Regions from separate parts of the Specibacter sp. BI4 genome, predicted to be linked through region 1. Evidence: riboswitches for the same ligand, from Rfam matches in the RefSeq annotation. Region 1 holds a riboswitch; each other region holds the start of a gene.
The links. A riboswitch is a leader RNA that binds a small molecule or an ion and turns the genes downstream of it on or off. The one in region 1 is predicted to bind thiamine pyrophosphate.
Positions count from the first base shown of each region.

Region 1 (4,965 bases):
CTGCGGACTTGCCGCAAGCACCGTCGCCACCGACAGCCGCCGCTTCTCCCCGCCTGACAGCGTAAACGGATTCGCCCCCGCCAGGTGTTCCAGCCGCAGCCGGACCAGCAGCTCATCAACCGCTTCGGCGCCCCGGCCCAGCAGCTTGGGCGCAAACATCAGCTCGTCCCGGACACTGGCGGCAATGAATTGGTGTTCCGGTTCCTGGAAGACCGTGCCGATCCGGTTAATCAGTTCACGCCCCCGCCATTTCAGTGGTGCCGGTCCGGCCCCGCGCGACAACGCCGCCGTGGCAGCCAGTTCCCCGCCCGCGGGCCGCAGCAAGCCGCCCAGGGTCAGTGCCAGCGTTGATTTTCCCGAGCCGTTGGGCCCGGTGACACTCAGTGCTTGCCCTGCCTTGACCTGCACGGAAGGAACGACGGCGGCAGGAACCGCGGGGTGCCTGCGCCGCCCTTTCGTGCGGGAGACAGCGAGATCCGTTGCCTCAAGCAGCAGGCCGGTTCCGGCGTCGTCCATTGGCTGGCGTGGGACTGCGTTGCTGCGCGGGCGGACGTGGGGGACATGTCCGGGGACCCAAATTCCGGCGCCGGCCAACAGTTCGCGGCTTTGCGCCAGCACCCTGGCGGGCGGGCCGTCGAAGAGCACCCCGCCCGGCTCGCCAAGGCTGTCCGGGGCCAGCACCACGATTCTGTCCACCACGTCGAGCCACACGGAAACCCTGTGTTCGACAACCACCAGGGTGGCTCCGCTTTCGTCGAGACTGTGGCGCACGGCGTCGCGGACCTCCACAACCCCGGCGGGATCCAAGTTGGCGGTGGGCTCGTCCAGCAGCAGCAGGCCGGGGCGCATGGCCAGCATGCCGGCCAGGCCCAGCCGCTGCTTTTGTCCGCCGGAGAGGGCGGAGCTGGGGTGGTCCAGGGGCAGTGCGAGGCCCACGGATTCGAGGGCGGCGTGCACCCTGCGCCAGATTTCATCGCGCGGGACGGCCAGGTTTTCGGCGCCGAAGGCAACGTCGTCGCCTACGCGTGAGAGCACCACCTGGGCGTCCGGGTCCTGCTGCATGAGGCCGGCCCGGCCACGGGATTCCGCCACGGGCCGGCCGTCAATGCGGAGCTCGCCGATTTCGTTGGCGTCCTCGTCGTCGCCGAGCACGCCGGCGAGCGCGTGCAGGAGCGTGGACTTGCCCGCGCCGGAGGGGCCCAGCAGCAGCACCCGCTCCCCCGGGGCGATCTCCAGGTCCAGGCCCTGCACCGCACGGTCATGGCGGCCCGAATGCTGCCAGCCCCAGCCCCTGGCGGAGATCCGCGCCGGGGCACCCCGTGGCTGTGTTGACGCCAAGGCTAGACCGCCCTCTCGGTGGCGGCTCCCCGCGAGGGCAGATTCGCCAGCGCTCCCGTGCGGGCCAGTGCGCGGACGGCCAACCAGGGCACCAAGCCGGCAATGACGGCACCGGAGATCATGGCCAGGACAACGTAGACGGTTTTCCATTCAATGGCCCAGGCCACGTTGTACACCACGCTGTCGTTCAGGCCCATGGCCAGCCCGGCCAGCGCACCGGCCAGCAGCGACACGGGCAGCGTGAACTTGCGGTAGCGGAAGAGTGCAAAGCCCAACTCCGCACCGAGCCCCTGCACGAGGCCCGAGAGCAGCACGGTGAAACCAAAGTGGGTACCGAGCAGGCCCTCGACGCTGGCCGCGATCAGTTCGCAGTACAGTGCAGCGCCGGGCTTGCGGATCACCAGCCCGCCCAGCACGCCGGCGATCAGCCAACCCCCGCCGTAGAGTGCACCGATGGGCGGGAAGGCGACGGTGAAGGCGCTGACCAGGCCGTAGCCGGCGGACCACAGCCAGAAGATGACACCCACGGCCACACCGAGAACCGACACCACAACGATGTCGACCACCCGCCACGTGCTTTTCCGTGCCACCGGGTTGTTTGGCGTGTTTTTTTGCGCGGCGTTTTCGCCCGCGAATGACTTGCTCATGATTCCTCCTTTGCAGGAGGGGCGGATGCGTCGGTATTTCCGCGCAGCCGAAGAGAACTCGACTCCCTTCGCCGGTACTAGCCGGAGCAGGTTCGAGGGTCTGCGGCGAACCGCACTCTCAGCGCCGATACCCAAGCCGGGTGGACGCTCCCCTGTCGTGTTTGAATTGCGGCTTCAGTTTACCCCCGCCACGTTCCCGGGGCCAATGTTCGTGACGCACGACGGCGGGAGGCCCCCTGGGTGGGCCTCCCGCCCTCGTGCTTGGCTGGGTTGGGTTGGGGTGGTGCTACTTCACCACCACCTTGCCCACCATTCCCATGTAGTCATGCAGGGCGCAGATGTAGCTGAACGTCCCTGCCTTGTTGAACGTCACGGTGAACGTGGATCCGGGAATCATGATCCCCGAATTCAGGTTCCCGCCGGCGAACTTCGCCGGATTACCCGACGGCGGGCCGAAGTTGGCCGGCTCGGTGCCGAATGTGACGGTGTGCGGGGCTGCCATGCCGTTGTTGATGAACGTGACCTTTTGACCCACGTGCACACGAACGGTGGGCTGGATAAACCGCATGACCATGGTCATGCCGTCGTCGGTGCCGACGTAGACATGGTGCGAGTCAGCCAGCGCCTCTGCTGCGTGCCACAGCGCACGCCCGTCCTTCAGGATGCTGTGTGCCTCCTTCTTCGCCTGCTTGTTGTAGTCGTTCTGCGTGTACGGGTACGGTGTGCCGGCGGCCGCCACATGCACGGTTCCCTTCATCATGGCGCCGTGGACCAGGCAGTAGTAGGTGAAGTTGCCTGCGGCGGGGAACTTCAGGCTGTAGCCCGTGACGGCCGGGAGGCCGCTGTCGGTAACGTTGCTCAGGATGCCCGAGTTGTAGTAGGACGCGCCGTCATAGGAGCTGCCGCCAACGGGAAACAGCTGTGCAGGGTCGCCCGGGTTGAATTCCATCAACGGCACCCCCGGTGGCAACAAGGTGACGGTGTGAGGCTCTGCCGAGTTCGCCAGCCAACTGACGGTGTCCCCCGCGTTGACATAGACGTTGGCGGGGAGAAATGCCATGCTCTGGATGGCCTGGTTCGGGGACTCATTGCCAGCCAAAACCGTCCAGGTTTGCGGGCCGTGATGGCCGTGCCAGCCTCCGCCGGAGTTGGCAACTGCCGGTCCTGAAAGGGCCAGCGGCATCAGCAGCGCCAAAATTGCTGCAACGAGCATCGGAACCCTGCGTGATGAAATGCGCTGCAGGCGATGATTTTCTAAACGACGCCTCATGGGTCGTTCCCTTCTCGAAAGGTGCGGCCGCCTGGTCAGGCATCCGCACGAGATGGGTCCCTCCCCTCAAAAGGGGCCAGCTCTGCCACCCTGCCATGACAGGGTGGCCGGTTGCACGCCGGACCACCTGAGCTCCAGGTCCGGGGCGCCACGTTCCACCATTTTGTGGACGGCGACTGCAAACTACGGCATGTTCACAGCTGCCACAGATGCAAAGGACCGCAAACAAGCGCGCACTTTCCATGGTCCACCCATGCATCCGGCTTGTCGAGGGGACGACGCGAGTGAATTAAAGTGCTCGCGAAATGGGGTGCGTGCCTCATGATGGGTGTGTTTCCACGGTTGCCCCACCCTCCGGCAGCCGGTGCAAGGCGTTAGGCTGGCAGTAGGGTTATTCCCGCAATTGTCCGGCCACAGAATTCAGGAGTACTTCATGAACATCGTCTTCAAACTGCTCGGAACAGGGATAAGCCTCGGGGCTGGTTTTGCGGCCAGCAAGCTCGTGGACACTGCCTGGGAGAAAAGCACCGGCAACAAGCCGCCGAAGGATGGTGCGGATCTGGAGAACAGTCTCCGTTCCGCACTGACTTTTGCGCTGGTCTCCTCTGTCGTGGCGGCCATCATCCAGACGTTGGCCCAGCGCACCACACAGAAGGCCATTGCCCGCTTCAACAAGCACCCCGAAGAGGTCTGAGCCCGCACGAAAAAGGCGCCATCCGCCGTCGTGAATGACGGCGAATGGCGCCTTTTTTGCGCTCCCATGCCCACGGGCGGGCCGGGCTAGCTCTTGGTGTCGTCTTCGATGACGGCGGCCACGACCTGGTCCAGTTCGTCCACGCTGAGCAGTTCCGGGCGGCGGTGCTTGGTGCGGTACCCGGCCCTGCCCACCATGTGTGCAGAAACTGGAACGGTCAGCAGCTGGAACAGCCAGGCAATCAGCAAAATGGGCACCAGAGACCAGACACGCAGCTGCAGCCCCATGGCCGTGAGCATCAGCAGCAGGCCCAACACCTGCGGTTTCGTGGCTGCGTGCATGCGGCTCATGAGGTCTGGAAAGCGCAGCAGCCCAATGGCCGCTGCGAGGCTCATCGAGGCACCCAGCAACAGGCAGATGGCCGCCAAAACGTCCAGGAAGGCATTCATACGTCCTCCTTCTTATGCGCGACGAAGCGGGCCACCGTGACTGAGCCGATGAAGCCAATCACCGTCAGGACCACCAGCAGCGCCAAATTGTCGGCGTGTTTGTTCACGGCCATTTCCGTGGCCAAGGCCGCACCAAAGATGGCCAGCAAAACATCGGCCGCGATCACGCGGTCAAGCAGCGACGGGCCCTTGGCAATCCGATAAATGGTCCCCGCTGAAGCGAGCGTGAGCAGCCCGACAACAATAATGACAACAGTATTCATGGCTGTTACAGCACCTCCCCGGTGGTTGGAGTGCCGGCGGACCCGGCGCGGCTGGCACGGCCAGCGCCGGTTGACGCGTGGGTCACCATGGGCGCACCCTCGTGTTCGGATTTCACTGCCGCCAGCTCGGCCCGGGTCCCCATGACGCGGATCAACCTGGCCTCAAAGCCTTGGATGTCCGCGCGGACCTTTTCCACACTCGCCGTGGTGGGCGCGTTCATGGCATGCACATAAAGGGTTGCCGATCCCCTGTCCACCTCAACCACCAGCGAGCCGGGAATCAGGGAAAGCACATGGCCAACCG
Region 1 is NZ_CM155265.1:348,586-353,550, forward strand. It holds gene AC1L6K_RS01680 (ABC transporter ATP-binding protein) at 1-1,338, opposite strand, end outside; gene AC1L6K_RS01685 (ECF transporter S component) at 1,341-1,985, opposite strand; TPP riboswitch at 2,032-2,149, opposite strand; gene AC1L6K_RS01690 (plastocyanin/azurin family copper-binding protein) at 2,272-3,255, opposite strand; gene AC1L6K_RS01695 (DUF4235 domain-containing protein) at 3,689-3,949, shown strand; gene mnhG (monovalent cation/H(+) antiporter subunit G) at 4,036-4,398, opposite strand; gene AC1L6K_RS01705 (MrpF/PhaF family protein) at 4,395-4,661, opposite strand; gene AC1L6K_RS01710 (Na+/H+ antiporter subunit E) at 4,667-4,965, opposite strand, start outside.

Region 2 (4,965 bases), 1.8 Mb from region 1:
GTTTCGACGCCGTCGAACCTCCCAAGCCCAGCAACTTTGCCGCCGACGCCCGCATTATTATTGAGGCCCTGGACTCGGGCGGATACGTCGTTGCACATGCCCAAGGCGCCATCGCTGCCATGATGGCTGCCGTGGAGCGTCCCGACTTGGTGAAGTCACTGGTTCTGGTGGAACCGGCGCTGCTGTCGCTCACGGCCGAACTTCCAGCAACCAGGGCTTACCGCGAAAACGTTGAGCCGCTGTTTGCCCGCAGTGCGGAGCTGACGGACGCGGCCTTCTCGGCGGAGTTCCGACGGGTGACGGCTTCCATGACCGGGCCAGGCCGGACCGGATACAACCCGGGCGCCGCAGGTGTGGTGCGGCCGCGCCCGGCCGAGTCTTCGGCCAGAATCGCGGCACGCATCCACCTGCAGGCGCCTCAGTGGGAGGCTCCACTGCACATTGTTCCCGGGGTTCCGACGCTGGTGCTGACAGGTGGCTGGGAGCCCCTGTATGAGGAGATCGCCGATTACCTCACTACAACCGGGGCCGTGCACAGGATGTCCCCCGGCGGCCACCGCCCCCACGACAGCCCCGAGGGTGCGGAGCTGATCGCTGAATTCATCGATGCCCAAGGGGACGCTGCCGGCGCCTAACCCGGCGCACTTATTTGCGGAGGACCGCCAATTCGGGCAGGTACACCTTGGCTCCGGCGGCCAGGAATTCCGCACTCTTGGTCGCCATACCGCCGGCAATCTCCTCTTGTTGCGCCGCCGTTCCAAAGGTGTCCCTGATGTCTTGGCTGATCTTCATGGAGCAAAATTTCGGACCGCACATGGAACAAAAATGCGCGGTCTTGGCTGTTTCTGCCGGGAGCGTCTCGTCGTGGAAGGCCTCGGCTGTGGCTGGATCAAGGGACAGTGAGAATTGGTCACGCCAGCGGAATTCAAACCGTGCCTTGGACAATGCGTCATCACGGTCCCGGGCGCCGGGATGCCCCTTGGCCATGTCGGCCGCGTGGGCGGCGATCTTATAGGTGATGACGCCCGTCTTGACATCATCTTTGTTTGGCAGGCCCAGATGTTCTTTGGGCGTGACGTAGCACAGCATGGCCGTACCGTACCGGGCGATTTCGGTGGCGCCGATTGCGGACGTGATGTGGTCGTACCCCGGGGCAATGTCTGTGACCAGCGGCCCCAAGGTGTAGAACGGCGCCCCGTCGCACAGCTCTTGTTGTCGCTCAACGTTCTCGCGCACCAGATGGAACGGGATGTGGCCCGGCCCCTCCACCATGACCTGAACATCGTAGCTCCAGGCCCGCCTGGTCAGTTCGGCCAGGGTGTCCAGCTCGGCAAACTGGGCAGCGTCGTTGGCATCGGCCGTGGAGCCTGGACGCAGGCCGTCGCCCAAGGAAAATGCAACGTCATACCGGGCAAAGATTTCGCACAGCTCATCAAAATGCGTGTACAGGAAATTCTCCTGGTGGTGGGCGAGGCACCAGCCGGCCATGATTGAGCCGCCGCGGGAGACGATTCCCGTGACGCGGTTGGCCGTGAGCGGGACGTAGCGCAGCAGCACGCCGGCGTGGATGGTCATGTAGTCCACGCCTTGTTCGCACTGTTCTATGACGGTGTCGCGGAAAATGTCCCACGTGAGGTTGTGGGCTTCACCGTTGACCTTTTCCAATGCCTGATAGATGGGCACGGTGCCAATGGGGACCGGGGAATTGCGGATGATCCATTCACGCGTCGTGTGAATGTCGTTGCCGGTTGAAAGGTCCATGACGGTGTCCGCACCCCACAGCGTGGCCCACTGCATCTTGTCCACCTCTTCGGCGATGGAGCTCGTAACGGCCGAATTGCCGATGTTCGCATTGATCTTCACCAAGAACGCCTTGCCAATGATCATGGGTTCGGATTCGGGGTGGTTGATGTTGCTGGGGATGATGGCCCGGCCCGCCGCCAACTCGCTGCGAACGAGTTCGACCGGGCAATCTTCACGCAGCGCCACGAACCTCATTTCGGCAGTGACGACGCCGGCCCTTGCGTAGTGCATCTGGGTCACCGTGCGCCCGGCCAGGGATCGCAGGGGAGTGCGTTGCGTGCCTTGCCATTCCGCGGACGCTGCGCCGCGCCGCTGGGCTGAGCGGCCGTCGTCGAGCAGTTCACGCCTGCGCCCCTGGTAATTCTCGGTGTCCTCCCGAGCCGTGATCCAGGGATCCCGCAAGAGTGGCAGTCCGCGGACAGGGTCGCTGCCCGGCCCCGCGGTGCGGTACACCTGAAAGGGTGGATTGGGGCGGCCGGGACCGGATTCATCCAGTGAAATGGAGGTTACGGGAACGCTTAGCCCGTGCTGTTCGTCCTTGAGGTGGGAAAGCGTGTGGGCAAGGCTTTGTTCAGTGACACTCATGGGTGAAACTCACTTCCTTCGCCGGCATTACCCGGACAGGTTCAACGGTCCAGGGCAGCTTCAGCCCATGTCTCAGCCCCTGCTTCGGGGCTCCCGTGTGGTCAAGAACGAAGCTACACGATCAACGGGGGCCGGTGTCAAGCCGTAGGATCGGTGCATGCTTGAAATACGTCCGGCCGCATTGAGTGAGTTTGCGCTTCTGCCGTCCATCGAGGCCGACGCAGACGCGGCGTTTGAAACGTTGGATCCACCCATGGACATTTCCGAGTTCCCGCCGGCAGGGACGGCCGACGATTACGCCTCTGCCTTCCATATCATGGTTGCCGGCAGGCCTCCGATGGCCTTCGTTCGCCTGGAAATCGTCGACGGCCAGGCCCACTTGGAACAACTCGCCGTCAGCCCCGACTATGCGCGCCAAGGCATCGGGCGCGCACTTGTCACCGCCGCAAAGGCGTGGGCCCGGGAAGCCGGATTCAGCACGATGACGCTGTGCACCTTCGCCGAGATTCCCTTCAACGGCCCGTTTTATGCCAGCTGCGGGTTTGCCGAAGTTCCGCGGCGGCACTTGACGCCCGGGCTGATTGCCCTGCGGGCGGAGGAAATGGGGCGGGGAATGGATGACCTGGCCCGGCGCATTGTCATGGAAGCCAAACTGCCACCCAAGGAATAACTTGAAGCTTCAAGTAGTTGACGCTAGTATGAGTGCAACGAACCTTGGAGAGAAAATGACCACGCAACAAGACCTGCTGTCCGCCGACCTCACCATGGGCACCGTGATGCTCAGGGTCGGCGACATGACACTGATGAGCAACTACTACCAAAAGGCGCTTGGCCTGGACGTTGTTGCCGAAGCCGACGGCGGCCAGTACCTGGGCCGCGGCAGCACCCCGCTGGTGCATCTGCAGCCCGCCGGCGGCCTTCACGTTCCGGGGCGCGGGGAAGCCGGCCTGTTCCACACGGCGCTGCTCTTTGACGATCAGGCGTCCCTTGCCGCCACCGTCGCCACGGCCGCCCAGTACAGCCCGCAGGCATTTGCCGGCAGCGCCGACCACCTGGTGTCCGAAGCCTTCTACTTCACCGATCCGGAGGGCAACGGCATTGAGCTCTACTGGGACCGCCCCCGCGACGCCTGGACCTGGAAGAACGGCGAAGTCGAGATGGCTTCCCTTGCGCTCTCTCCGCAGCAGTACCTCGAGCAGCACCTGACCGAGGAATCCGTTGTCGGCCAGCGCCAGTCCGGGGCCGACATCGGGCACGTCCACCTGCAGGTTGGCGACGTGAAGACCGCGGAGCAGTTCTATGTTGACACGCTCGGTTTTGAAAAGACCTCCGGCTTCCACGGCCAGGCCTTGTTCGTCTCGGCCGGCGGCTACCACCACCACATGGCCATGAACGTGTGGAACAGCCGCGGCGCCGGCCCCCGCAAGGACACCCTGGGCCTCGGTGAGGTGCTGATCCAGCTGCCCAAGACGGACGACGTCGGGGCCCTCCATGCGCGGTTGACCCACCATGGCATTTCCGTCGCCAACACGGGCGCCGAGATTGTCTTTGACGATCCGTGGAAGAACCGGATTCGGGTTAGTGTTGGTTCCGGACACCCAGCCGTGTAAAGCGGCTGGCGCCCCGGAAGCCAAACGGCCCGGAACCTCAACTTGAAAGGCTTATGCGTGGCCAATTACTCAGAGTTCTTCATCGCCGACCACCACCAGGCCGTCGCCCGGGCGAAAGCCAGGATGACAGGAAAAACACCCTCCATCGATGTGCCGGTCCTGCCGACACCCGGCCTGAGCGATTTTGAGATTGAAGTGCTGGGCGAGTTTGCCGTCAAGAAGGTCCATGCAACCGGCGTCGCCGCCGAGCTGAGCCTTGTCGACATCGAACTCGACACGCTGTTTGCTGTTCCGGATGCGCTCCTTGAGGTCTTCGCCGAGCTGAACGACCCCGAGGATCCGGAGGACGTTGTGGACCTGGCTGCCGAATGGGCCGCCGCCGAGGAAATGGAATCCACCCCCGAGGTGACCGAGCCGCTGTTACGCGCCCTGACAGCAATGTCGGCTGCAACCCTTTCGGCCGCCGAGGAAAACGCAAAAATGAGCCTGTTCTTCTACTCCGCAGAGTAGCCGCCGGGCTCCTTCGTGGCGGAGCGCCGTCGGAGCCGGGCTCCATCCCGGCGGTGCTCCATCCCGTTGGTGCTCCACCACGGCTGAGTGCCGTCGGGGCCCGGTTGGCCAGAACATGATCCCGATCCCTCCACGTGATTCCGGAATTCCGGCATCGTTTGGCGGGATCGGGATCATTTTTTGCGTTCCCGAACACCTCTGGCCAGCCGATTGCGCCGAAAATGCCCGCAACCCGCGGCTGTGGCGCGCCCGTTCGGTGAACATGACCCCAACTCGCGAAATAGGTGCATGTTGTGGGTCGTTTCGCGAGTTCGGCTCATCTTCGGCGAACTCCGCAATTGAGACTGCAGATGGGGCGGGACGCCCAGCGGAAAGTGCAGGAGCGTCGGGGTAGACACCCCCTGAGCTGCAGGAGCGTCCGGGCGGAGCTGTGCGCCGTCGGGCATCCGCGTTATGG
Region 2 is NZ_CM155265.1:2,117,699-2,122,663, forward strand. It holds gene AC1L6K_RS09680 (alpha/beta fold hydrolase) at 1-635, shown strand, start outside; gene thiC (phosphomethylpyrimidine synthase ThiC) at 646-2,388, opposite strand; TPP riboswitch at 2,385-2,495, opposite strand; gene AC1L6K_RS09690 (GNAT family N-acetyltransferase) at 2,546-3,058, shown strand; gene AC1L6K_RS09695 (VOC family protein) at 3,114-3,998, shown strand; gene AC1L6K_RS09700 (hypothetical protein) at 4,056-4,508, shown strand.
Region 2: linked by a shared signal. The riboswitch ahead of thiC (phosphomethylpyrimidine synthase ThiC) and the one ahead of AC1L6K_RS01685 (ECF transporter S component) in region 1 are both predicted to bind thiamine pyrophosphate.

Region 3 (4,965 bases), 580 kb from region 1:
TCAACACCACGATCTACGGCCACGACGACCGCTACCGAGGTATCAAAAAAGGCCGCCAGGTCGTCTTCGTCAACCTTGAAGACCTGGCCGAACTCGGCCTTGCCGACGGCCAGTACGTCGATATCCACGGCGAATATGAGGACAACAAAGAACGCATATTACGCAATTACCGGGTGGTGGCCTACCCCAGTGCCCGGGGCTGCGCGGCCGCATACTATCCGGAAGCGAATGTACTGGTTCCACTGGAGTTCGTGGCGGAAGGAAGCAACACCCCGGTGTCCAAACAAGTCGTGGTCCGGCTGGAGCCAGCCCGCAACGGCGAGGGAGTAGAGGGTGGGGGGACCGGGGCCTCGGTCACGGTCTGACCCGGGCTGGGCAGGACCGGGACCGGGCGATTCCAAAAGGAAAACACCAGGCCCTGGCTCCGGCCTACTGGGCGGTTTCTGTCCAGCCACCGCCTTCGGGACCCCCCTCGTTGACTGCCTCGCACAGCTTCATGACCTTCTCTGCAGCGTTGGTCACGGCCGTCTGAGTATCTACGCCGCCGCTGGTGGTGGCCAAAGCCGCAGCGTAGCCGACATAGAAGGCGCCGATCGGGCCGGCAGACGGGCTCACCGAACGGGATGATTTCTCAGCCACCTTAAGGATCAACTCAGCGTCCGCTTCCAGGTCCAGGATCTGCAAGGCATGCAAGAGCCGGTGGCTCCAATCGTCCAAGGCACGCTTTTCATCGTCATAGTCCGTCATAGCTGCTCCTTCGGTTTCGTGAGGGATCTTCCCGCCGGTGCCAGGCCTCCCGGCGATCATTCCGCCCTCAAGGCTTAGCATCCGAAGCAGGAGTAAAACAAGGTTTGTCGGTAGTTGTTTTGTTCCATTGGTGACATGACTGTCGGTCCAGTGCGGCATGAGAGCAAGACACCACCACGACGCATCAGAACTGTGCTCGAGGCCGGACTTAGGACTCTAGCCTGGGTGGTGAGGGGGTTTGGCGATACCGGGCCACCTGACCCCTCGACGGGGTTCACTATCTGCGTCTCCGGGCACGGGTGGGTGTTTAGCTTGTGCATGGCACGCAGCGTTCTCGAAAGGGGCGTACTTCGAGTTGGCCGATGGGGATGGGCTCGAGACAGGAGATGCAGATGCCGTAGGTGCCTGCCTCGAGGCGCTGCATCGCGTCTTTGGCCTGACTGGCGTCTACACGTGCGGCTTCAAGGAGGCCTGCCTGCATGGACCAAAGGGAAGAGAGGGTTTCACCTTCGGGATCGTGTTCATCATCGTCGGACTGGTTGCGACGGGTACGAACCACCGCGGTGAGGTCAGCTTCGAGTTTGTGCACTCGGGCCTGTATGCGCTCTAGGTGATCGTTCAGGAGTGCGCGCTGTTGCTCGTCTTGGGTCATGGATTCATCTCCTTGATGATCTTTTGAATCTTGTTCAGAGGCTCCCGCACGGAGTGCTCGTGGCCGTTGCCGGTCGGCTGGTAGTAGACGTGGCGACCGGGTTCGTCGGGGAGATTTTGCTGACGAACCACCCCGGGAGAATCTGCCACCACATCTCCCATCCTAGGAACTTTCCCCTGCGTCTGTGCTGTTCGTACCGGATTCCCGACACGAACGAACAGCACTCAGCGGTGGGGACTTACGCGACGGCTGTGCCCCTGCGCGCAGCCACAGCCGCGAAGTCAGTTGTGCCTGCCGCGGCTTCCTCGTGCGTGCGGAAGGCCGCCGGGGTGTCCAACGCGGATGCGACCCGGTTCTCGAAGGAATGGCGGGCTGAGCGTGAGAGTGCCGGGTCGAAGAGCGCCGCGACGCTGGCCACTATCACTGAGCAGGCCCTGCGCTTGGCCGGAACTGTGTGGGAGGAAGCCGTTCGCACGGCAACGGCCGAGCATGCCATCTACGACTTCATCGGCAAGGAGGGCAAGGCGGTGCCCTACGGAATCTATGACGTCGGGGCGAACACCGGGCTCGTCAACGTCGGCTCCGAAACCGGCGCCTTCGCCGTCGAGTCGATCCGCCGCTGGTGGACAATAGTCGGCCACCCCGCCTACCCGGACGCGAAGAGGCTGCTGGTCACCGCGGACGGCGGCGGATCCAACGGGTCCCGCCGCGGCTGTGGAAAACCGAACTCGCCGCTCTGGCCGCCGAGACCGGGCTTCAAATCACCGTCTGCCACCTGCCCCCGGAAACGTCCAAGTGGAACAAGATTGAGCACCGGATGTTCTCCGCCATCACCATGAACTGGCGCGACCGGCCCCTTCAAACCCACGAAGTCGCCGTCCAGACCATCGCGGCAACCACCAACAAATCCGGGCTCACCATCGAGTCAATGCGCGACACCAACACCTACCCCAAAGGCACCAGGATCACCGACCAACAAATGAAAACCTTCGAAGCGACCCGCCTGCACCGGCACGACTTCCACGGCGACTGGAACTACACCGTAACCGCCGCCCCCAAGGAGAAAACGACACGCCCGAACAACAAGAACCAATTTCAACGTGAGCCCTAAGAGCATCTTGAGGCACCATAAACGCGCCGGCGCGTGTCAGCTCGAGCCTCTTCTAGAGAGTCGAACGTTTTTCGCTCGGTCGCAAATACATCTGTACAGGAGATCGATACTTCGTAGGGCTCTGTTGCGTCATCTGTTACCGGGGCTCCGGTACAGATGAGGGCCCGGGCACGGCTGGAGGGTGGCGCCCGCAGGTTGGGCGCGGTCTCGTATTAGTTCTTTGGAGCGGCGGACAGGCCGGCGCACACAACCCGTGGAATTACTCAGAGTAGCCGGCAATCAGCCGGTCAGAAGCTCTCCATTTTCCATGTGGGCAGCTACGGCAACACTTTGCAGCGCTGAGTCGAAGAGGGAGGACACGGCGTTGCGTGCCGCCGTCCGAACCGTGGTAGTTTGGCCGAGGACACGACACGGGGTGCCGCCTGGCGGCTGAGAGCTAGACCCGTTGAACCTGATCTCGATAATCCGAGCGAAGGGATGCCGGTCCTGCAGCAATGACGATGTGTCCCCTCGAGCCAGACCTTCGTGCATTCCTGGCATCCTTTCGCTCCGCTGAAAGGTGTATGACATGCAAATCAAAGACCAGATCGTACTGATTACCGGAGCAGGCCGCGGACTAGGTGCCGATGTGGCCCGTTCCTTCGCCCGGGAAGGTGCCAGGGTGGTGCTGAACTACCGCAACAGTGACGCGGCGGCACGGGAACTGGCCGCTGACATCGGATCTGAACAAGCCGTTGCCTTGCGCGCCGATGTCACCCGCCCCGACGAGGTCCAAGCCATGGTGACTGCCGCAGCTGAGCATTTTGGTGCGACCATTACCACCGTCATCAATAACGCCTTGCCCGATTTTTCCTTTAACGGTGACGCGCGGTCAAAGGCGGACGGCATTGGCTACGACGAATTTACGGCCCAGTTTTCCGGCGTTGTGGGCGGTGCGCTGAACACGATTCAGGAGGTGCTGCCGGGCATGAAAGACGCCGGGTTCGGTGTCATCGTGAACATTGGCACCAACCTTTTCCAAAACCCGGTGGTGCCCTACCACGACTACACCGCGGCCAAGGCTGCCCTACTGGCACTGACACGCACCTTCGCTGCCGACCTGGGCCCGTCCAAAATTCGAGTGAACATGGTCTCCGGGGGACTGCTGCGCACCACCGACGCCTCTGCCGCCACACCTGAGCAGGTCTTCGACTTGATCGCTGGCGGAACACCTCTGCGCAAGGTCACCACACCAGCTGAATTTGCTGATGCAGTGCTGTTCTTCGCATCACCCTGGTCCCGGGCAGTGACGGGACAAAACCTCGTGGTCGACGGCGGACTGGTGATGAACTAGTGATGGCAACTGACGGCGTCACCAACACGCGGCAAATGCACATCAACGCCTTCCTCTTCGGTGCAGGGCACCACACCATGGGCTGGCGGCATCCGGATTCCAGCGCCGACCGTGTCGGGGACATAGCCTATTTCGAGGAGCTGGCCCAGCTGGCTGAAAGCGGATGCTTTGACGCGGTTTTCTTCGCCGACGGTCACAGCGTCAACCGGCAGTATTCCGCCGGTGTGCCCTCGCTCTTGGAACCGATCACGGCACTGAGTGCCCTTGCCCGGGCCACGAAACACATTGGCCTGGTCACCACCGTCTCCTCCAGCTTCTACACACCCTTCCACGCCTCCCGCATGCTGGCCTCCCTGGACCACATCAGCGGCGGCCGAGTGGGCGCAAACATAGTCACCTCCATGTTCGACGCCGAGGCGCAAAACCACGGGTTCGCGGCCCTGCCCACGCACGCCGAACGCTATGAGCGGGCGGATGAATTCGTCCGGGTGATCCAGCGGCTCTGGGATTCCTGGTCGGACCAGGCATTGCCCAAGGACCGGGAGCTGGGAACATTTATTGATCCGGAACAGATCCAGCCGATCAACCACGCCGGGAAGTATTTCTCCGTGGCGGGGCCACTGAATGTCCCCCGTTCCCCGCAGGGGAGGCCGGTGCTGTTCCAAGCGGGTTCCTCGGAGGCCGGACGAGATTTTGCTGCGCAATTTGCCGAAGCCATCTATTCGGTGTCGTGGGACAAGGACTCCGCAATCGAATTCGCCACTGACATGCGGACCCGCCTGGCTGCTGCCGGCCGAGACGGGACCACGGTCCCGATTCTTCCCGGCCTTGTCACCTATGTCGCCGCCACCAGTGAGCAAGCCATGGAGAAAAAACGGGCACTGGACGCCTACCTGGACATTGACACAGCCATCGGCCAGCTCAATATTTTCACCGGAATGGACTACAGCGGACACGGACTCGATCACCTCGTGGCCCCGCTGCCCCCTGCCGCAACATTCACGGGGCCTCAGGGCCGATACCTCACGGTGCAGCGCATCATTGCGACGATGCAACCTACCTTGCGAGAATTGTTGGGCTTTTTGGCCGCCGGGGGTGGGCACGCCACCATGATGGGAACCG
Region 3 is NZ_CM155265.1:4,408,331-4,413,295, reverse strand. It holds gene AC1L6K_RS19930 (FdhF/YdeP family oxidoreductase) at 1-365, shown strand, start outside; gene AC1L6K_RS19925 (DUF6457 domain-containing protein) at 430-747, opposite strand; gene AC1L6K_RS19920 (TraR/DksA family transcriptional regulator) at 1,055-1,399, opposite strand; gene AC1L6K_RS19915 (hypothetical protein) at 1,396-1,548, opposite strand; partial or broken gene AC1L6K_RS19910 (ISAzo13 family transposase) at 1,897-2,510, shown strand; TPP riboswitch at 2,912-3,005, shown strand; gene AC1L6K_RS19905 (3-oxoacyl-ACP reductase) at 3,079-3,843, shown strand; gene AC1L6K_RS19900 (LLM class flavin-dependent oxidoreductase) at 3,846-4,965, shown strand, end outside.
Region 3: linked by a shared signal. The riboswitch ahead of AC1L6K_RS19905 (3-oxoacyl-ACP reductase) and the one ahead of AC1L6K_RS01685 (ECF transporter S component) in region 1 are both predicted to bind thiamine pyrophosphate.

Region 4 (4,965 bases), 2.1 Mb from region 1:
GCGTGCCGCCTCCAGTGCGGGAGCAAAATCAGCCGGAGCCGCCGCTTCGGCCGAGCCTGCTGCCGTTTCCGCCGCGGCTTCGCCCGAAGCACCTGCCGTCAAGGCTCCTGCCCGCCGGGCGAGCCGGAAGGCAGCCGCGCCCGCCGGGCCGGCCCCTGTCCAGGGCGTAATTTCCCTCGACAACGATGCCGCCGCGACCCCCGCCGCTGACGCCGCCGCGACCCCCGGGGTTGACCCTGCCGAGACGCCCGCGCCCGCCGCTGAAGCACCCAAGACCACCCGCAGCCGCCGCAGGCCTGCCGCCAAGAGCGCCGCCGTGGAGACCGAGGCTGCCGTTGATTCGGCTGCTGCCGATACGACCGAACCGTCGGCCGGCACTGCGACCGAAGCAACCGCAACAACCACCGCAGCAGCCACGCCCGACACTGCGGCTGAACCGTCTGCGCCCGATGCTGTGGACAGCACTGGCACAGCTGCCGCCGACTCCTTGTTCCTGGCCCCCTCCGCAGCCATGTCAGCCTTGTTCCTAGCCCCCGACCTGAGCCTGGCCGTGCCTGCCGCAGCCACCCAGGAAGCCCGCGAGGACAACGAAGACGGCGCAGCCGGCAAGAGTGACGGCCACGACGGTGATCGCCAGGGCCGCTCGCGGGGCCGCAACCGCCGGACCCGCGGCAACGATTCCGAAGCAGCCGATGCACCGGACGCCAATAACAGCGCAGCCGCCGAGACAGACGCTGAAGACACCGACGACGGCGTGACCTCGCGCCGCCGCCGCCGTCGCCGCCGCGGCGACCAGGACCTGGAACTGACAGGGGGCTCCGATGAGGATCCGCCCAACACCGTCACCCGGGTCCGTGCCCCCCGCACCCCGTCCGACACCGGCTCAAGCGACCCCAACCGGGTCACCAGCCTGCGCGGCTCCACCCGGCTCGAAGCCAAGAAGCAGCGCCGCCGCGACTCGCGCGACTCCGGCCGCCGCCGCACAGTCATCACCGAGGCCGAGTTCCTGGCCCGCCGCGAATCAGTTGACCGTGTCATGGTGGTGCGCCAGGGCGAAGACAGGATCCAGATCGGTGTCCTCGAAGACGGCATTCTGGCCGAACACTTTGTCTCCAAGACCCAGCAGGACTCCCTCATCGGCAACGTGTACGTGGGCAAGGTCCAGAACGTGCTGCCCAGCATGGAAGCCGCCTTTGTCGACATTGGCCGCGGCCGCAACGCCGTCCTGTACGCGGGCGAAGTTGATTGGGATGCCGCAAACCTCAACGGCCAGCCGCGCCGCATCGAGAATGCCCTGAAGTCAGGCGACCCGGTGCTGGTACAGGTTTCCAAGGATCCCGTGGGCCACAAGGGTGCCCGCCTGACCAGCCAGATTTCACTCCCCGGCCGCTACCTGGTGTTTGTGCCCGGTGGTTCCATGACAGGCATCTCCCGCAAGCTGCCCGACGTCGAGCGCAACCGCCTCAAGCGCGTCCTGAAGGACCACCTGCCCGAGAACGCCGGCGTCATTGTGCGCACGGCCGCCGAAGGTGCCAGCGAGGAAGAGCTCACCAACGACATCAACCGGCTCCGCGCCCAGTGGGCCGGCATCAACGAGCGGGCCTCGTCACACAAGACGCTCGCCCCGGAAATGCTCTACGGCGAACCCGACCTGACCATCAAGGTGGTCCGCGACGTATTCAACGAAGACTTCACCAAGCTCATCGTCTCCGGCGAGGACGCCTGGGACACGATCGAGGCGTACGTGACGTATGTGGCCCCGGACCTGCTTGACCGCCTGGAGAAGTGGACCATGACCGAGGACATCTTCGCCGCGCACCGCATCGACGAGCAGATCAACAAGGCCCTGGAACGCAAGGTCTTCCTGCCCTCCGGCGGCTCCCTCGTCATCGACCGCACCGAAGCCATGACGGTGGTTGACGTCAACACCGGCAAGTTCACCGGCTCCGGCGGCAACCTGGAAGAAACAGTCACCAAGAACAACCTGGAAGCGGCCGAAGAAGTCGTCCGACAGCTGCGCCTGCGTGACATCGGCGGCATCATCGTCATCGATTTCATCGACATGGTCCTCGAATCCAACCGCGACCTGGTGCTCCGGCGCCTGGTCGAATGCCTGGGCCGGGACCGCACCAAGCACCAGGTTGCCGAGGTCACCTCGCTTGGGCTCGTGCAGATGACGCGCAAGCGCATGGGCACCGGGCTCCTCGAGGTCTTTGGCGAGCAGTGCCCCACATGCGCCGGCCGCGGCATGGTCACGCACGAGATTCCCGTCGAGCACCGCCGCACGCACAGCCCCGCCGTGGAAGCCGCACAGATCCACGGCGCCAAGCCCGAACACCGCGAGAGCGAACGGACAGCCAACCGCTCAACCCGCAGCGAACGCAAGCGCAACCGCAACCGCGGGCAGCAGCCGGAAACTGAGCCGCACGAGGCCGCCCCCGTTCCGGTGCACGACGAGGCAAGCGAGGCCCAGAAGGCGCAAAAGGCCCATGAAGCCCGTGCCGCCCTGGCGAACATTGCCGCGGCCGCTGCAGCCTCGCATCATGAGCACGACGGCGGGCAGCCGCACAGTGCCGCCGGCACCGAGGTTGCTTCGGCGCCTGCGGAAACGACGGAAACGCCCGACGGCGCCACGCTCACCTTTGGCGGGGAAGCCATCGAGCTCCCGCGCGGACACCGCAGCGAAAGCAGCGGCAGCCCGGAGGAGCACAATGCACACCAGGCGGCAGCGCTGGCCGGACTGTCGCAGGCCCTGGACCAGCTGGCAGCGCCTGGCCAGGACCAGCCGCACGACCACTCGTCTGAGGCCGGCGGTGACAACCGGTCACGGTCCTCACGCCGGGGGCGCCGCAACCGCAGCGCACGCAGTGCCCAGGGGGGTGCCGACATGAGCGTGGAGACCTCGGTTGCAACATCTGCCGGTCAGGGTTCCGCCCCGCACATGAGTGCTGCGGTGGAAATTCCGGCAGCTGCCCAACCCGTGAAAAACAGCAGCGGCCCGATCATCTTGGGTGTGGGAGTGCCGGCTTCGGAACTCTAATCGCTGAAAAGCCATGAGACAACCCGCAGTTGTTGTCGAAGACCGCCTTTGAACAAGGTCTTCGACGGCTACTGCGGGTTTTTTCTTTAACGGGCGGGCCGGGGCTAGGGTGGAGATCGACACGGGGTGCCACGCCATCAGGGCAGGCTGAGACAATACCCGTTGAACCTGCCCGGTTAGCACCGGCGAAGGGATGTCCCAATGAGCACCAGCACCATCAATTCAGCGACGCCCGAAGTTGTTCCCGGCGAAAGTATTCATGCCGAAAGCCTCCGGGGCGATAATCCCCAGGGCATGCCCGCGGCGGTGCGGCACCCCAGGATCCTGAGCATCGCGGGATCGGACCCCTCCGGGGGAGCAGGCATCCAGGCCGACATCAAATCCATTTCAGCCCATGGCGGTTATGCCATGGCCGCCATCACGGCCCTGACCGCCCAAAACACCCGGGGAGTGCAGGGCGTCCACGTCCCCCCGGCGGATTTCCTCACCGCCCAGCTGGACGCCGTCGCCGCGGACGTCACCATTGACGCGGTGAAGATCGGCATGCTGGGCACGGCAGAGGTGATGCACGCCGTCGCGGACTGGCTGGTGCGCACCCGCCCGCCCGTCGTCGTTCTTGACCCGGTCATGGTTGCCACCAGCGGTGACGAGCTCATGCTCCCGGCAGCACGCCGGGCCTTGCTGGCACTGGTCAAAAACGCCCACCTGGTGACGCCCAACATTCCTGAACTGGCAGTGCTGCTCAACCAGCCGGAGGCTTCCGACTGGCAGGAAGCCGTGCAGCAGGGCCGGGAGCTGGCTGCCCTGCACCAGGTCCTGGTCCTCGTGAAGGGCGGCCACCTGCCGGGGGAGAAGTGCCCCGACGCGCTGGTCGCCCCGGACGGCACGGTACAGGAATTCAACGCGGCCCGGGTCGACACAGCCAACACCCACGGCACCGGATGTTCGTTGTCGGCGGCGGTGGCCACGCTGCAGGCGCAGACAGGGGACTGGCAGGCAAGCGTGGCCCTGGCGAAGGAGTGGCTGGGGCGGGCACTGGAGACCTCGGCGGCGCTGCGGGTGGGCACCGGCGCGGGACCCATCAACCATTTGCACGCCCTGTGGGAGCAGGCGGCGCCACGGCCGGGCAGCTTCAGCAGTGAACTGTGGAAACAATGCGCCCAGCAGCGCCGGGCCATTTTTGCCCTTGACTTCATCAAGGAACTGGCCGCAGGGACCCTGCAGGGACACCACTTCGCCTACTACCTCGCCCAGGATGCGCTGTATTTGGGCAGCTATTCCCGGGTCCTGGCCCGCGCAAGTGCCCTGGCGCCCACCGAAGCCGAACAGAAATTCTGGGCCGGCGGCGCCCAAAACTGCCTCGAGGTTGAAATGGCGCTGCACCGCGACTGGCTCCGCGACCACCCTGCGGAGCTGCAGCAGGGCCCGGTCACCAAACATTACGTGGACCACCTGCAGGGCGTTGCCTTCTCCGGAAGCTACGGGGAAGTCGTTGCCGCAGTGCTGCCGTGTTATTGGTTGTATGCGGAGGTGGGGCGCGTGTTGCACTCCGACTACCTGTCGTTTGTGGGGGAGCACCCCTATGGGGCGTGGCTGGCGACGTACGCCGCCGACGACTTTGCGCAGGCAACGGCGACTGCCGTCGGCATTATGGACGTGGCGGCACGGCGGGGATCCGCCCTGGAACGTGGACGCATGCGGGCGGCCTTTGCCCATTCGGCACAGTACGAGGTCGATTTCTTTGCGGCCCCGCACAGCCAACTTCCGGGCGGTATCACCGGCGCAGGTGATTAACACCACCCGCTGTGCGCAAGGAAACGGCGCCGCACTGGCCAAAAATGACAATAATTGGCGGCAGTCGCGCTAATGTTGGTGAGTACGGTTTCAGGAACCACGCAGCGTCGCTGGTAAAACAATGTTTTGCC
Region 4 is NZ_CM155265.1:2,470,265-2,475,229, forward strand. It holds gene AC1L6K_RS11370 (Rne/Rng family ribonuclease) at 1-3,040, shown strand, start outside; TPP riboswitch at 3,153-3,251, shown strand; gene thiD (bifunctional hydroxymethylpyrimidine kinase/phosphomethylpyrimidine kinase) at 3,242-4,834, shown strand.
Region 4: linked by a shared signal. The riboswitch ahead of thiD (bifunctional hydroxymethylpyrimidine kinase/phosphomethylpyrimidine kinase) and the one ahead of AC1L6K_RS01685 (ECF transporter S component) in region 1 are both predicted to bind thiamine pyrophosphate.